Regions from separate parts of the Streptomyces sp. NPDC020780 genome, predicted to be linked through region 1. Evidence: riboswitches for the same ligand, from Rfam matches in the RefSeq annotation. Region 1 holds a riboswitch; each other region holds the start of a gene.

Region 1 (3,736 bases):
GGAGCTGACGGACCGGCTGATCGACTCCTTCGTCGAGGAGGGCTCGGCGGACCTCATCCACGACTTCGCCTTCCCGCTCCCCATCTACGCGATCTGCGACCTGCTGGGCGTCCCCCCGGAGGACCAGGACGACTTCCGCGACTGGGCGGGCATGATGATCCGCCACGGCGGCGGCCCGCGCGGCGGTGTGGCCAGGTCGGTCAAGAAGATGCGCGGCTACCTCGCCGAACTCATCCACCGCAAGAGGGAGAATCCCGGCGACGACCTGATCTCGGGTCTGATCCGGGCGAGCGACCACGGTGAGCACCTCACCGAGAACGAGGCCGCGGCGATGGCGTTCATCCTTCTCTTCGCCGGTTTCGAGACGACCGTCAACCTGATCGGCAACGGTACCTACGCGCTGCTGCGTAACCCGGAGCAGCGCGGGCGACTGCAGCGCTCCCTCGCCGAGGGCGAGGAGGGCCTGCTGGCCACCGGCATCGAGGAACTGCTGCGGTACGACGGGCCTGTCGAGATGGCGACCTGGCGCTATGCCACCGAGCCCGTCACCCTCGGAGGTCAGGCCATCGCGGTCGGGGACCCCGTGCTCGTGGTCCTGGCCGCCGCGGACCGCGACCCGGAGCGATTCCGGGATGCGGACACCCTGGACCTCGCGCGGAGTGACAATCAGCACCTCGGATACGGGCACGGCATCCACTACTGCCTGGGAGCTCCCCTGGCCCGTCTGGAGGGGCGGACGGCGCTGGCCACCCTGCTGCGGCGCCTTCCTGACCTGCGGCTCGCTCCGGAAGCGGCCGACGTACGGTGGCGTGGAGGGCTCATCATGCGCGGACTGCGCACTCTTCCCGTGGAGTTCGATCCCGGACACCGGTCCGTCGGGAGTGACCCTCCGTCAAGTCTGTGATGTTCGCGTGATCTCCGCTGCATCGACTTGTGACACACGTTCGAGTCCGGCTAGGTTCACCGTTCGACTCACCAGCCACACGTCGGTCACACGGAAGGCAATCCCATGGGCTCCGCGAACGGCAGACACCGTCGCCCTCGTCAGGCACCCGCCATCGTCGTCGCCGCGGGCGTGACGGGATCGGCCATCGCCATCCCGCTGCTCGGTGCGGGCGGCGCCCACGCCGCCGAGGCGTCGACCTGGGACCGGGTCGCCGAGTGCGAGAGCGGTGGCACATGGAGTGCCGACCTGGGCAACGGCCAGTACGGCGGTCTCCAGTTCTCGCAGGACACCTGGTCGGCCTTCGGTGGTACGGCGTACGCGGCGCGGGCCGACCTCGCCAGCCGCTCGCAGCAGATCGCGGTCGCCGAGAAGGTTTTGGACGCCAAGGGGCCGCAGGCCTGGCCCAGTTGTGCGCTGATCTCCGGGCTCGCCGTGGACGGCACCCTGCCGGGTGTCGACCCGGGCGGCGATCCGGCCGCCGAGCCGTCGGACTCCGCGAGCCCCTCGGGCGCCCCCTCGCCGGAGGCGTCGGACCGTACCGGCGAGGCGGACGCGAAGGGCGGCACCGCCGCGGACGAGAAGGACCGGCCGAGCGGCACGACCGGCAAGCAGGACGAGCAGGGCAAGAGCGGCAGGGCCGACGCCGACTCGGCCGACCCGTCCTCGCCTTCCGCCACCCCCTCGCCCGCGGCATCCGAGGCTTCCCAGGGCTCCGGGCCCGCGCGGGGCGAGAGCGCCAAGGGCGGCAAGCACCGCGGTACGCCTGCCCCGGAGGCGAGCGCCGAGGCGGACGCCGGGAGCGCCCGCGAGTCCGGCCGGCACGCCTCGCGCGGCGACGCAGGGGCGCGCACGGGCGCGGAGGCGGGCACGGACGCCTCGTACACCGTCCGCGAGGGCGACAACCTCTGGGCGATCGCCGACGCGCAGGAACTGCCCGGCGGCTGGACGGCGCTGTACGAGGCCAACAAGGACGAGCTGGGTTCCGACCCCGACCTGATCCTCCCGGGCCAGAACCTCGACCTGAGCCTCCAGGGCGCCTCCGACTCCGCGCCTGCGGACGCCGGTACGGGTACGGGGAGCGGCGCGGAAGCCGCTGCCGGCAACTGATCGAAAACGGGAAAACACCCCGAAAGCGGGGGCAGTTCAGAGGCCTATGTCCACTTATGCGTAAGTGAGACATGGGTCTCTTTGCTTCAACTGGCGGTTCGCGCCCGCCCGGTCCGCCCATATCCGCTCCGACCTGCGGAAATCATCCATCTCCCCGGGGTGGTACGGGCTGATTGGTCGTTATGTCCATCTTTGAATGTCGGGCTTGCCTGTGTTTACGGTCGGAACCGCTCGCACCGCGGGCACCTTCGACCGTCACGCCGAATCCTGCCGTCGGACGAAGGGGACAGACGCGTAAAGCGCCGTAGGCAGGAGCGGGGGACCCAGGTAAGTGCCGGGCCCGGCCGTCGAGAGACGGGCGAGGACCGGCTCGGGGTGAAGTCGGCCGCGAGAGCGGGCGACCGGGCGACTCACAGCCCGAACCCGACAGCTCACCTCGTAGGCGTCGGTGAGGAGAACCATGCTGCTTTCCAGCAAGGGCAAGCACCGCCGCCCGTCCAAGGCCGTCCGTGTCGCCACCCTGGTCGGCGTGGCCGGTGCCGCCGTCGCCGTCCCCCTGATGGGTGCGACGGGCGCCTCAGCCGCTTCCGTCGCCACGTGGGACGCCGTCGCGCAGTGCGAGTCCGGCGGTAACTGGTCGATCAACACCGGCAACGGTTACTACGGCGGCCTGCAGTTCTCGGCGTCCAGCTGGGCCGCCGCCGGCGGCACGCAGTACGCCGCCCGGGCCGACCTGGCCTCCAAGGCGCAGCAGATAGCCACCGCCGAGAAGCTTCTCGCCATGCAGGGCCCGGGTGCCTGGGCCTGCGCCGGTGCCGGCGGCCTGACGAACGACGGTGTGGACCCGGGTGTCGACACCGGTTCCGCGAAGAACGGCGACACGGCCCCGCAGGCCGCGCCGGAGCGCAAGGCCGAGCAGCCCACCACGCGCAGCGAGACCCGCAAGGCCCCGGAGGCGGCGAAGACCGTCACCACCCCGACGGGCGGCAAGGTCAAGAAGGGTGACGGGGAGTACAAGGTGAAGGCGGGCGACACCCTCAGCAAGATCGCCGAGGCGAAGCACGTCAAGGGCGGCTGGCACAAGCTGTTCACGCTGAACGACGACATCGTCGAGAGCGCCGACCTCATCTTCCCGGGGCAGCAGCTCCACCTGAAGTAGTCCCGGGCCCTCCTCCTTCCCAGGGACGCGGGGTGCCCGGCGGCACCCTGCGTGCTGTCCGGCCCGGCGCGCTCACACCCCCCCGTGCGCGCCGGGCCGGAGGCGTGTCCGGGGCCTCGTAGGGCTGCCGGGTTCGCGGCTGACCGTTCAACCTTTGTAGCTACTGGCCGGTATTTCTTGGACCTTTGCCCGGAATGCAGGCTCTTGGGTCCTTTTTCGTCCCAGGGGACGGGCGGTCGGCCGACGGAGCGGGCCGGGCCGGTTAGGCTCGTGTCGCAAGGCCACAGTGACCCTGCACAACCAGTGTCATATCCCAGAAGGAGATGCCTCGTGCCGTCCATCGACGTCGTCGTAGCCAGGGAAATCCTCGACTCCCGGGGCAACCCCACGGTCGAGGTCGAGGTCGGCCTCGACGACGGCAGCACGGGTCGTGCTGCCGTTCCGTCCGGCGCCTCCACCGGTGCGTTCGAGGCCATCGAGCTTCGCGACGGCGACCCCAACCGCTACCACGGCAAGGGGGTCGA
Region 2 (3,736 bases), on a different contig from region 1:
CCTGCTGTTCACCGTGGCGGGCAAGGGCTGACGGGCCGGCTGTCACCGGGGGGTGTGACGGCTCGGCGACGCGCCGGGTGACCGCCTGGGCGCCAGGGTGCGGGTGGCGTCCGGCGCGTTCAGGCCGGTGCCGTCCGCCGACTGCCAGGTGCCCGGGGCTGCCGCCCGCCGTGTCGGGGTGTCGCCCCGGTGCCAAGGGTGATGATGGTGAACGGCGCGTCGCCGGAGCTGCGGTCACGCGTCCTCGACGAGGCGCTCGCGCAGCCTCTCGCGGGTCTCCGGGGAGAGCTTCAAGCCGTCCCGGAGGTAGCGGTCCGTGCTGCCCCAGTTCTCCTCGATCGCGGCAAAGGCGGCGGCGAGGTACTCGGAGCGCGCTCCGAAGAGCGGATTCAAGAGCTCCAGGACCTCCTGCGACATCCCCGCCGACGACGTGTCGCTCCGCCGGATCCGGTATCGGCGGTGCGTGTCGTCGGACTTGAGGTAGTCCGCCTCGATGGCTTCCCGCTCGACGCCGACGGCGAGGAGCGAGACCGCGACCGACAGGCCGGCCCGGTCCTTGCCCGCCGCGCAGTGCATGAGCGCCGGAACACTGTCCTCGGCCAGTGCGTGCAGCACGCGGCTGTGTTCCGCGGTGCGGTCCGTGATGATGGCCCGGTACGAGGCGATCATGCGCGCGGTCCCCTTGCCGTCGGCGAGGATCGAACGCAGCTGCCGGATGTCGCCGTCCCGTACCAGCCGCCAGAACTCGGCGCCGTCCGCCGGGTCGGAGAGCGGAATGCTGACGTTCCGGACGCCCGGCAGCTCCACGTCATGGCCGTCGAGCTTGTGGTCGGCGGCGTTACGGAAGTCGAAGACGGTGTGCAGGCCCAGGCCGGCCAGGAACGCGGCGTCCGACTCCGTGGCGTGCGCCAGGTGGCCGCTGCGGTAGAGGCGCCCCTGGCGCACCCTCCGGCCGTCGACGGTCGGGAGCCCGCCCACATCGCGGAAGTTGCGGACACCGGTGAGCTCGGCATCGGCCGGCGGAACCTCTGGCAGCTGCGTCACAAGGACTCCTGGAGTGTCTGGTGCCGGCGCCGCTCGCCGGCGAAGGGCACGCTCGCGACGATACGACACGGGGGCGCCGGGCCATGGCCGTGCCCTCGGCCGATGCGCGTGCCCTCACCCGGGTGTGCCGGGGGTGCGAAGGCTGTGTCCGTATTGGTGCATTTAGGCGAACATGCCGGTCTTATGCGGGAGATGGAAGGTCCCGGGTGAGCGGGATCATATCCGTGACGGTGTGTGGCGGAAAGGCCGACGGGTATTCCCCGCGCCGCGCGGAAAGCCAAGATCCGTAATCCACGGAGTGTGACGGGAATTCCGTACCGGAATTGAGGCGCGCATTCCGGTCGGGAGCCGGTGGCTTGTTCACCCCGTCCCCACTCGCTTACGGTCACCGTCAATCCGGACGGAACGCCTAATCCTGCCGCCGCCCGGAATCCGCACCGACCCACGTGTGGCAGGAGCGGGGGAACCAGGTAAGCCGCCGACCGGGAGATCCGGACGGCTCGGGGTCAAGTCGCGTCCGACGCGGCCGGGCATCTCCAGTCCGAACCCGACAGCTCACCTCGCAGGCGCCGGAGAGGAAAGCACCATGCCCGCACAGGGTAAGCACCGCCGTACGAAGACCGGGCCGATCTCCCGAGGCGTCATAGCCGCGGGGGCCGGCGGCGCCGTACTCGCCCTTCCGCTGATCGGCGCCACCGGCGCCCACGCCGCGGAGCAGGCCGCCCCGGCCACCAAGCCCGCAGCCGCGGCCGCGGCGCAGTCCGCGCCGGCCGCTCCGGCCGCGAAGAAGGAGAGCGTCACCGCGACCTACTCCGTCGTCCCGGGCGACTACCTGGCGAAGATCGCGTCCGCCCAGAAGATCAAGGGTGGCTGGCAGAAGCTGTACAAGGACAACCGCGAGGTCGTCGGCGACAACCCGAGCCTGATCTTCCCGGGCATGAAGCTGACCCTCGGCGCCGAGGCGTCCGCTCCCGCCGCGAAGGCCGCACCCACCAAGGCGGCACCCACCAAGGCGGAGCCGGCGCCGAAGGCTGCCGCCCCCGTGGAGAAGGCGGCCGCGGTGACGGACGCCGCCGAAACCACCGCCGCCGCGAGCAACAGCTCCGGCTACACCACCCCGGTGGCCGACGCCAACGTCACCACCCAGTACCACGCCTCCGGCTCCAGCTGGGCCAGCGGCTACCACACGGGATCCGACTTCCAGGCGGCCTCCGGTACCAGCGTCCGGTCCATCGGCCCCGGCACCGTCGTCTCGGCCGGGTGGAGCGGCTCGTACGGGAACGAGGTCGTCATCCAGCACAGCGACGGCATGTACTCCCAGTACGGCCACCTGTCCTCGCTGGACGTCTCCGCCGGCCAGACCGTCACCGGCGGCCAGCAGATCGGCCTCTCCGGCAGCACCGGCAACTCCACCGGCCCGCACCTGCACTTCGAGGTCCGCACCGGTCCGAGCTACGGCTCGGACGTCGACCCCATCGCCTACCTGCGCTCGCACGGCGTCTCCATCTGACGCGACCGCGTAGGTGCGGCAGTTCAGCAGAGGGACCGAGTAAGAGGGCGGTGCGCGGCGGCGCACCGCCCTCTTCCTTATTCCTGCTTTACCGAAACCTGACCAGGTGGTCTTTCTCACCACCCGTCAACCCCTCATTACGGTCGCGTAGGTCACATTCTACGGTGCAGGATATGCGCTTGTGGCAGACGATTCGAGAAACAGACAACGAGGCGTCATCGGGTCGTACGCAGCGATCGGCGACAGCTTCACCGAAGGCGTCGGAGACCCCGGCCCAGACGGGAGGCTCGTCGGCTGGGCGGACCGGTTCGCGGTGCTCCTCGCCGACCAGCTCCCGGTTCCGGAGGCCGGCCCGGTGGACGACCCGCACGGGCATTTCCGCTACGCCAATCTCGCCGTACGCGGACGCCTCCTCGACCAGATCGTCGAGGAACAGGTGCCCCGCGCCAAGGAACTGGCCCCCGACCTGGTCAGCTTCTGCGCGGGAGGCAACGACATCATCCGGCCGGGCTCCGACCCGGACGACGTGGCCGAACGCTTCGAGCGCGCGGTCGCCGACCTGACACAGGCGGTCGGCACCGTCATGGTCACCACCGGCTTCGACACCCGCGGTATCCCGGTACTCCGGCACCTGCGCGGCAAGATCGCCACGTACACCGCCCATGTCCGGTCCATCGCCGACCGCTACGACTGCCCGGTCCTGGACCTGTGGTCGCTGCGGTCCGTCCAGGACAGGCGTGCCTGGGACGCCGACCGGCTGCACCTCTCCGCCGAGGGACACACCAGGGTCGCGCTTCGGGCCGCCCAGGTCCTCGGGATCGAGGTGCCGGCCGATCCCGACCAGGGGTGGCCGCCGCAGTTGCAGCGCGGCACGCTCGAGGTGCGCCGCGACGACATCCACTGGGCGCGCGAGTACCTCGTCCCGTGGATCGGGCGGCGGCTGCGCGGCGAGTCGTCGGGGGACCACGTCGAGGCCAAGCGTCCCGATCTGCTCCCCCTGTGATAGCGGTGCGTGACCGGGACCACGCCGGCGGCGGGGGCGAGGGGCCGGTCGGGCGAGCGGTGGCCCGCCGGGTACCTGACGCGGCGCCACCGCGAGGTGCGGCAGCCGGCCCGTGAGGTACGCCGCCTCCCGCCGGGGGCGGCGTACCGGATCGCGGCTGCGGCCCTGCCGAGCGAACT
Region 3 (3,736 bases), on a different contig from region 1:
GCTTCGGGATCGCCGCCGTCGGCGGCAGGCGGCACCCGGTGCGCCGGATCGTGCTGCCGGTGCTCGGGCTCCTCCTCGCCATGGGCCTGCACGCCCTGTGGAACGGCTCGTCGGCCTTCGGCGCCTACGGCTTCTACGTGGTGTACGGCGCGGTCATGGTCCCGGCCTTCGGCCTGGTGACCTGGCTGGCGATCTGGTCCCGCCAGCGGGAGCTGCGCACGCTCGCCGGCGAGCTGCCCGTCTACGCGGCGGCGGGCTGGCTCACCCCCGCCGAGCCGCTCGCCCTGGCTTCGATGCGGGCGCGTGGCCTGGCCCGCGACATGGCCAGGCACTGGAACAGCCAGCCGGACCGTGCCCGGGGCAGGGCCGCGGCCCGCGCGGTAGCGGAGTACGAGCTGTTCGCGACCTCGCTGGCGATGCTGCGCCGCAGGGCCCGCCACGACGGAGCGGGCCATGAGTTCGCCGTACGGGAGCAGGAGTTGCTGCACCATCTGTGGCAGCGCCGGGACGTCGCGGGCCCGGCCCTGACGTACGCGGCCCACGCGACGGGCCGGATACGCGCCCACCGGATGCCTCCGCCCGGCCCGTTCCCCCGCCAACTGCCCTACGACCGGCCGTATCCGCAGCAGCTCCCACCGCCGCACCGGCACTACGGCGGCCCCAACCCCTATCTGCACACCGGCGGTCAGCAGCCGGGCGGCCACCACCCGCCGCCCCGGTAGGGCCACCCGGCGCGCACGAGCGGGTTCCCGCGGACGCAGACCCGGCACCCGCAGACCAGGCACCCGCAGACCCGGAACAGCCAGGGGCGGTACCCGCACGGGCGGTCCGACGCAGCGGGCGGGCCCCCGGACGCAGACCCGGCACCCGCCCAGCCGGCACCCCCGGACCCCGGACAACCAGGCGCGGCACCCACGCCGCCCCCTGCCGTACGCAGACCGGCGGCCCTGACGTCGGGGGGTGTGCGTCAGGGCCGCCGGGGTTCGGGTGCGCCGTACGCCGGCGCGGGCGGTCAGATCGACAGGCCCTTGCTGCGCAGCCAGCTCATCGGGTCGATGCCCGAGCCGTCCGCGGTGTGGACCTCGAGGTGGAGGTGCGGGCCCGTCACATTGCCGGTGGCGCCGACGCGTCCGATGGTGTCACCCGTGCTGACCGTCTGACCGGCCGTGACGTCCATCGAGGACTGGTGGCAGTACCAGACCTCCGTACCGTCCTCGAGCTCGAGGACCGTGCGGTAGCCGTACGAGCCGGACCAGCCGGCCGACTTCACCGTTCCGCCGTGGACCGCCTTGACCGGGGTGCCGGTCGGCGCGGCGAAGTCCAGCCCGGTGTGGTAGCCGGAGGACCACATCGATCCGGCCTGGCCGTAGGTCGACGTGATCGTGTACGAGGACGTGGGGATGGCGTAGCTGGCGGCGAGCTTGGCGAGGCGCTCGGCCTCGGCCTTCTTCCTCGCAGCCTCCTCCGCCGCCTTCTTCTCGGCCGCGGCCTGGGCCTCGGCCTTGCTCTGCTGCTTGGCGGCCTGGGCCGCGGCCTCCTCGGCGGCGGCCTTCTCCTGCGCGGCCCTGGCCTCGGCATCGGCTCCGGCCTGCTGCTGCTCGGCCTGCTGGAGGATGCGCGCCCGCAGGGCCTCACCGGCGTCGGTGGTTCCCCCCTCCGCCTCGGCGGCGGTGATGCCGGCCGTGGTCAGCGGGGCGGAGGCGGCGAGGGTCTCGTGGTCCGCTTCGGCCTCGTCGGACATGAAAGCGCCCACGCCGGGAAGGGACGTGGCGTCGGGAAGCTTGTCCGCGATGGAATCGGGAAGAGAGATGGAGACCGGCGGCTTGCTCTGCGCGGTGGCCATGCCGCCCGCGCCGACGGCCGCGATGACACCGACGCCGAGGACGGTGGAGCTACGGGCGAGACCTCGCTGCTTGGCTACGCGGTGCCTGCCGCGCACGGGGCGGATGGATTCCTCGGTGGGATTCCACTCGTCCCAGGTCCTCTCCTCGCCACCGAACGAGTCGGTCCTGAAGGGTGACGGGGCCTCGGGGGCAGGCTGATTGGACGCCACGTGGGCGCACTCCTTTCCTTCCTTCTCGCCTACCGGGTTAGCTGACGGGTTCGGAGCAGGAAGGTCTCCTACGGGTCCCTTCGTCTCTCACGAGACGCAGGTGCCCGATTCACCCCATGTAGGTGGTTCCCCGGTTCCCTTGCGGAATTCGGCGCTCGCGCACGGTGCCGCCTCTGGCGACGACTGGGACAACCGCGCTGCGTTATCGAACGTTAATAGAGACCAGGGCCCGATTCCAAGCCGTTCCAGGTGATCATTCACGCCTACGACCTGCATTTTTATGGGTGAAACGGTCACAAACGGACGAGTTGCATATCCCTTTACCGACCATCAGTTTCTGACGGAGTGTCAAACGTTATGCGTAGCGGCGTCCTTCGATCACGGACAGTCGCAGCGGTCATCCCTCGCCCCTCCCCACGATCTTCACCGTCGTCCGCCGCTCCGGCTGCCCCCGGGCGGGCCGCCCGACCGCCAGGAGCGCCATGTCGTCCGTGGACCGGCCCCCGGTGTGCAGCCGTACGTCGTCGGTGAGGGCGGAGAGCAGCTCGTCGGGTCCGGGGAAGATCCGGCCACGCAGCCGGTCCGCCGGGTCGTAGAAGGCACCGTCCGCGTTCCGGGCCTCGGAGAGGCCGTCCGTGAACACCAGAAGCGTCGCCCCGGGCGGCATGGCCCACTCGTCCGACCGGTCCGGCCACACGTCCAGCCCCATGCCGATCGGCAGGGCGGGAGCACTGGGCGACAACACGTCGAGCGCCCCGTCTCCGTGCAGCAGGATCGGCTCGGGGTGACCGCGGTTGACGATCCGCACCGTGTCCGAACCCGCCGGGATCTCGGCGAGTACGGCGGTGACGAACCCCTCCATGGTGTCGAGCCCGCCACGCCGCGTGCCCTCCCGCGCCAGCGCGCGCTCCAGCCGCTGGGCCACGCCCTCCAGCGACAGCTCCTGCTCGGCCGCCTCCCGGAACGCCCCGATCACCACGGCCACCGCCCCCACGGCCTCCAGCCCCTTGCCGCGTACGTCCCCCACGACCAGCCGGACCCCGTGCGGTGTGTCCGCGACGGCGAACAGGTCACCGCCGACGAACTCGTCCGCCTGGGCCGCCTCGTACCGTGCCGCAACCAGCAGCCCGCCGATGCGGTCGTCCGGCGCCGGGAGCACCGCCCGCATCGCGGTGGCCGCGACGGCGCGGGCCGAGGCCAGCTGCTCGTTGCTGCGCCGTACGACGGCGTTGATGACGAGGGCGAGCCCGGAGACGGTGATCAGGGTGAGCAGGTCGGTGACCGGCACGACCCTGGCGAGCGTGCCGTCGGAGAGCCGGATGGCGAGGACGACGAGGACCGCGGCGACGCCGGTACGGAGCGTGCTGGCCATCGAGAAGAAGGGGGCGGCGAGCAGCGGAGCCGCGGCGAAGAACGGGACGGCCGTGACCGCGGCCGGCGTCACGGTGTCGAAGACGACTCCGACCACGATCATCAGGGCCGGCAGCAAGCGCACGAGCCGCCGCGCCCGGGGTGTGCCGAAGGCCGCCCCGCCCCGTTTTTCCCGCTTCCCCACCTGTGCACTCCTACCCGGTCCGCCCACGGCTGCGGACGGTACCGCGCCCCGCCCAGGCTGACCGTCGCCGCGCCGTGCGGCACAACGGCATCGGCCGAAGGGAGGAGCACGCCGGAGCCCCGGCCTCC
Region 4 (3,736 bases), on a different contig from region 1:
GAGCCTCTTGGGCACCTGAGCCGCGGCATCCCTTTCCCGGGAGCCGCGGCTTTCCCGTTCCCGGGTGTACCGGAACCCGCCTTCAATGACCGCCGAGCGGCCGGTAAATCCTGAAGAAGGGCAGCAGAAAGAAATCCCCCGGGAATTACCTTCTTTGTATACGGCGCCGTTGTTAATGGCGTAGCCCCACGATGTTTACGGCGTGTTGCGAAGTGCTCACCCGCGTTCCGCCCGTCGCCGCGCGCCCCGTCCGGCCCACGCGGCGCAGCCGGTGCGCGGCGGTGGCGCGTTCGGCGTGCTGGGCGGCGAGGGCCCTGGCGCGTTCCGCATCTCCGCGGGCCACGGCGTCCACGATGGCTCCGTGCTCGGCCCACGAGTCGGCGGGCCGGACCGGCTGCTCGACGGTGTACATCCAGGCGATCTTGTGGCGGAGCTGGGTGAGCAGCGCGATCAGCGCGGGGCTGCCGGACGCCTGGGCCAGCGTCTCGTGGAACCAGCCGCCCAGCGAGCGCAGATCCTCCCCCTCCCCGCGCCGCACCCGCTCCTGCCCCAGCCTGACCAGCCCGCGGAGCACCTTGAGGTGTGCCTCGCTGCGGCGCTGCGCGGCTCGCGCGGCGCCCAGCGGCTCCAGGAGCATCCGGATCTCCAGCAGGTCGGCTGCCTCCTCTTCCGTGGGCTCGGCCACGCAGGCGCCGGCGTGCCGGCGGGTGACGACGAACCCCTCGGACTCCAGGGTGCGCAGCGCCTCGCGCACCGGGACGCGGGAGACGCCGTAACGACGCGCGAGTACCTCTTCGGTCAGGCGGCTGCCGCGCGCGAAGACACCGGAGACGATGTCGTCACGGACAGCCGTGCATACCGAATGCGCGGGAATACGCATGTCCGAACCTCCGCCTTGATCCCCGCGGAACGCGGCCGATCGACGCCTGTTCTGTGACTCTATTGCAATCCGCCGTAATTCCCGACGGCGGGGTCGAATTCATGGATATCTTCTGGCCACGGACGGCTTCGGCCAGATGCGGATCCGGAAGGGTCTGTGGGGTCCGTGGGGTCCGTGGGGTCGCCGGGGCACGCCGAAGGCCCCGGCGGGCTTGGGGCCTTCGGTGGAGTGGCGCCGCGCCGACCGGGGGCCGTCCCGGGCGCCGGACCTGTCAGACCTGGACGCCGTGGGCGCGGAGGTATGCGACAGGGTCCATGTCCGAGCCGTACTCCGGGCTCGTCCGCGCCTCGAAGTGCAGGTGCGGCCCCGTGGAGTTGCCCGTCGAGCCCGAGAGGCCTATCCGCTCACCCGAGGCGACGCTCTGGCCGACGGAGACGCCGATCGAGGAGAGGTGGCCGTACTGGGTGTACGTGCCGTCCGCCATCCGGAGCACGATGTTGTTGCCGTACGCACCGCCCCAGCCCGCCTCGACGACCGTGCCGGCGCCGACCGCGACCACGGAGGTGCCGGAGGCGGCGCGGAAGTCCACACCGGAGTGGCTGCCGGAGGACCAGAGGGAGCCGCCCGACTTGTAGCCGGTGGTCACGTACGAACCGGCGACCGGGAGGTGGAAGGCGTTGAGCCGGGCGCGCTCCGCGGCGCGGGCGGCGCGTGCCTTCTCCTCGCGCACCTCGGCGGCACGGGCCTCCGCCTTGCGCTTCGCCTCGGCCTTCGCACGGGCCTCCGCCTCGGCCTGCGCCGCCAGGTCGGCCTGGTGCTGCTGGGCCTCGGCCTGGGCCTCGATCTGAGCGGCGAGGGTGGTGTCGATGGCGACGGCCTGGGTCAGTCCGGTGGTGCTGACTGCGGGGGCGTCGGAGTCGGCGGCGAGGGCGGGGGACGCCGTGGCGCCGACGGTGGCCAGGGCCGCGATGCCGACGGCCCGGGCGCCGTGGCGCGACAGGCGGCTCGGGGCACGGTGCTTCCCGGTGGCACGGGTGAACGCCATGGAGGAGTTGATCCTTTCCTTCCTTCTCGCCTACCGGGTTAGCTGACGGGTTCGGAGCAGGAAGGTCTCCTACGGGCCCCTGCGTCCCGCACGGGACGCAGGGGCCCGATTCACCCCAGGGACTGCGTGGGTCCCCGGCTCCCCAGGCTCGCGCCTGACGGGGACTCGGCGATGGCTGCCCGGTGCCGCGGTCGCGGCTGATGTCCGGCGGACAGCCGAGCCGACGCTAGGACGGGCGCCTGTCGTTCACCAAACGAAGACGGGCTTTTGTCACACATCCCACAGGGCATACCGGATGATCATCACTCAAGCCGGACAAAGAGACGGGCCCCGGCGCGGCTTCACTCGCCGGGGCCCGTCCGCTGCCGCTGGGTCAGCCGCTGACGACCGACACCTCGCCGATACCCAGTGCCCTGACGGGCTCCGCGATCTGCGCGGCGTCCCCGACGAGGACGGTGACCAGCCGGTCCACCGGGAAGGCGCTGACCACCGCGGCGGTCGCCTCGACGGTGCCGGTCTCTGCCAGGCGCGCGTACAGCCGGGCCTGGTAGTCGTCCGGAAGGTGCTGCTCCACCTGGTCGGCCAGGGTGCCCGCGACGGAGGCCGCCGTCTCGTACTTCAGCGGGGCCACCCCCACGAGGTTCTGCACCGCGGTCTCCCGCTCGGCGTCGGTGAGCCCTTCGGCCGCCAGGGTCCGCAGGACCGTCCACAGGTCCGCCAGCGCGGGACCGGTGGACTCCGTGTCCACGGAACCACTGATGGCGAGCATCGCCGCGCCGGTCGCCCCCGTGGAGGAGCCGGGCGCCGCCGAGCGCAGGACCTGACCGAAGGCCCGGACCCCGTACGTGTAGCCCTTCTCCTCACGCAGCACGCGGTCCAGCCGCGAGGTGAGGGTGCCGCCCAGGCAGTACGTGCCGAGGACCTGGGCCGGCCACACGCTGTCGTGCCGGTCCGCGCCGATCCGGCCGATCAGCAGCTGCGTCTGAACGGCACCGGGCCGGTCCACGATGACGACGCGGCCGGTGTCGTCCGCGGTGATCGGCGGCACGGGCCGGGCTTGGGCGGTGTTGCCCGACCAGTCGCCGAGCGTGTCGGCCAGGAGCGCGTCCAGGTCCACGCCGGTGAGGTCACCGACGACCACCGCCGTCGCCGTGGACGGGCGGACATGGGCGTCGTAGAAGGCGCGTACGGCCTCGGCGTCGATCCGGCGCACCGTCTCCTCGGTGCCCTGGCGCGGGCGCGACATGCGCGCCGTGGCCGGGAAGAGCTCCTTGGAGAGCTGCTTGGCGGCGCGCCGGGCCGGGTTGGCCTGCTCGTGGGGGATCTCGTCGAGCCGGTTGCCCACCAGGCGCTCGATCTCGCTCCCGGAGAGGGCCGGGGCGCGCAGCGCCTCGGCGACCAGGCCGAGCGCCTTGGCCAGCCGGGAGACCGGGACTTCCAGGGAGACCCGGATGCCGGGGTGGTCGGCGTGCGCGTCGAGCGTGGCACCGCAGCGCTCCAGCTCGGCGGCGAACTCCTCCGCGGAGTGCTTGTCCGTGCCCTCGGACAGGGCCCGCGCCATGATCGTGGCGACCCCGTCCAGGCCGTCGGGCTCGGCGTCCAGCGGCGCGTCCAGGAAGATCTCCACGGCGACGACCTGCTGGCCGGGGCGGTGGCAGCGCAGCACGGTCAGCCCGTTGGGCAGGGCGCCGCGCTCGGGCGCGGGGAAGGCCCACGGCCTGGCCTCGCCGGCGGTCGGCTGCGGGTGGTACTCCATCGTCACTCCAGTCACGGCGGCGTCGGTCACTTGTCGGCCCCCTCGTGCGCGCCGG

The links. A riboswitch is a leader RNA that binds a small molecule or an ion and turns the genes downstream of it on or off. The one in region 1 is predicted to bind cyclic di-AMP.
Positions count from the first base shown of each region.
Region 2: it holds a riboswitch for cyclic di-AMP, as region 1 does, so the genes downstream of both, ACH4VO_RS25250 (LysM peptidoglycan-binding domain-containing M23 family metallopeptidase) here and ACH4VO_RS20625 (transglycosylase family protein) in region 1, are expected to answer to the same signal.
Region 3: it holds a riboswitch for cyclic di-AMP, as region 1 does, so the genes downstream of both, ACH4VO_RS29565 (M23 family metallopeptidase) here and ACH4VO_RS20625 (transglycosylase family protein) in region 1, are expected to answer to the same signal.
Region 4: it holds a riboswitch for cyclic di-AMP, as region 1 does, so the genes downstream of both, ACH4VO_RS12385 (M23 family metallopeptidase) here and ACH4VO_RS20625 (transglycosylase family protein) in region 1, are expected to answer to the same signal.

Region 1 is NZ_JBIRTB010000010.1:86,483-90,218, reverse strand. Features, by position in the region: gene ACH4VO_RS20635 (cytochrome P450) at 1-904, shown strand, start outside; gene ACH4VO_RS20630 (transglycosylase family protein) at 1,010-2,053, shown strand; cyclic di-AMP (ydaO/yuaA leader) riboswitch at 2,344-2,513, shown strand; gene ACH4VO_RS20625 (transglycosylase family protein) at 2,514-3,212, shown strand; gene eno (phosphopyruvate hydratase) at 3,543-3,736, shown strand, end outside.
Region 2 is NZ_JBIRTB010000014.1:91,797-95,532, reverse strand. Features, by position in the region: gene ACH4VO_RS25260 (DUF6126 family protein) at 1-31, shown strand, start outside; gene ACH4VO_RS25255 (tyrosine-protein phosphatase) at 235-1,044, opposite strand; cyclic di-AMP (ydaO/yuaA leader) riboswitch at 1,470-1,628, shown strand; gene ACH4VO_RS25250 (LysM peptidoglycan-binding domain-containing M23 family metallopeptidase) at 1,631-2,554, shown strand; gene ACH4VO_RS25245 (SGNH/GDSL hydrolase family protein) at 2,736-3,557, shown strand.
Region 3 is NZ_JBIRTB010000021.1:17,536-21,271, forward strand. Features, by position in the region: gene ACH4VO_RS29560 (PrsW family intramembrane metalloprotease) at 1-722, shown strand, start outside; gene ACH4VO_RS29565 (M23 family metallopeptidase) at 1,013-2,053, opposite strand; cyclic di-AMP (ydaO/yuaA leader) riboswitch at 2,065-2,217, opposite strand; gene ACH4VO_RS29570 (PP2C family protein-serine/threonine phosphatase) at 2,451-3,608, opposite strand.
Region 4 is NZ_JBIRTB010000005.1:383,342-387,077, forward strand. Features, by position in the region: gene ACH4VO_RS12380 (GntR family transcriptional regulator) at 173-880, opposite strand; gene ACH4VO_RS12385 (M23 family metallopeptidase) at 1,152-1,925, opposite strand; cyclic di-AMP (ydaO/yuaA leader) riboswitch at 1,939-2,106, opposite strand; gene ACH4VO_RS12390 (pitrilysin family protein) at 2,299-3,681, opposite strand; gene ACH4VO_RS12395 (pitrilysin family protein) at 3,708-3,736, opposite strand, start outside.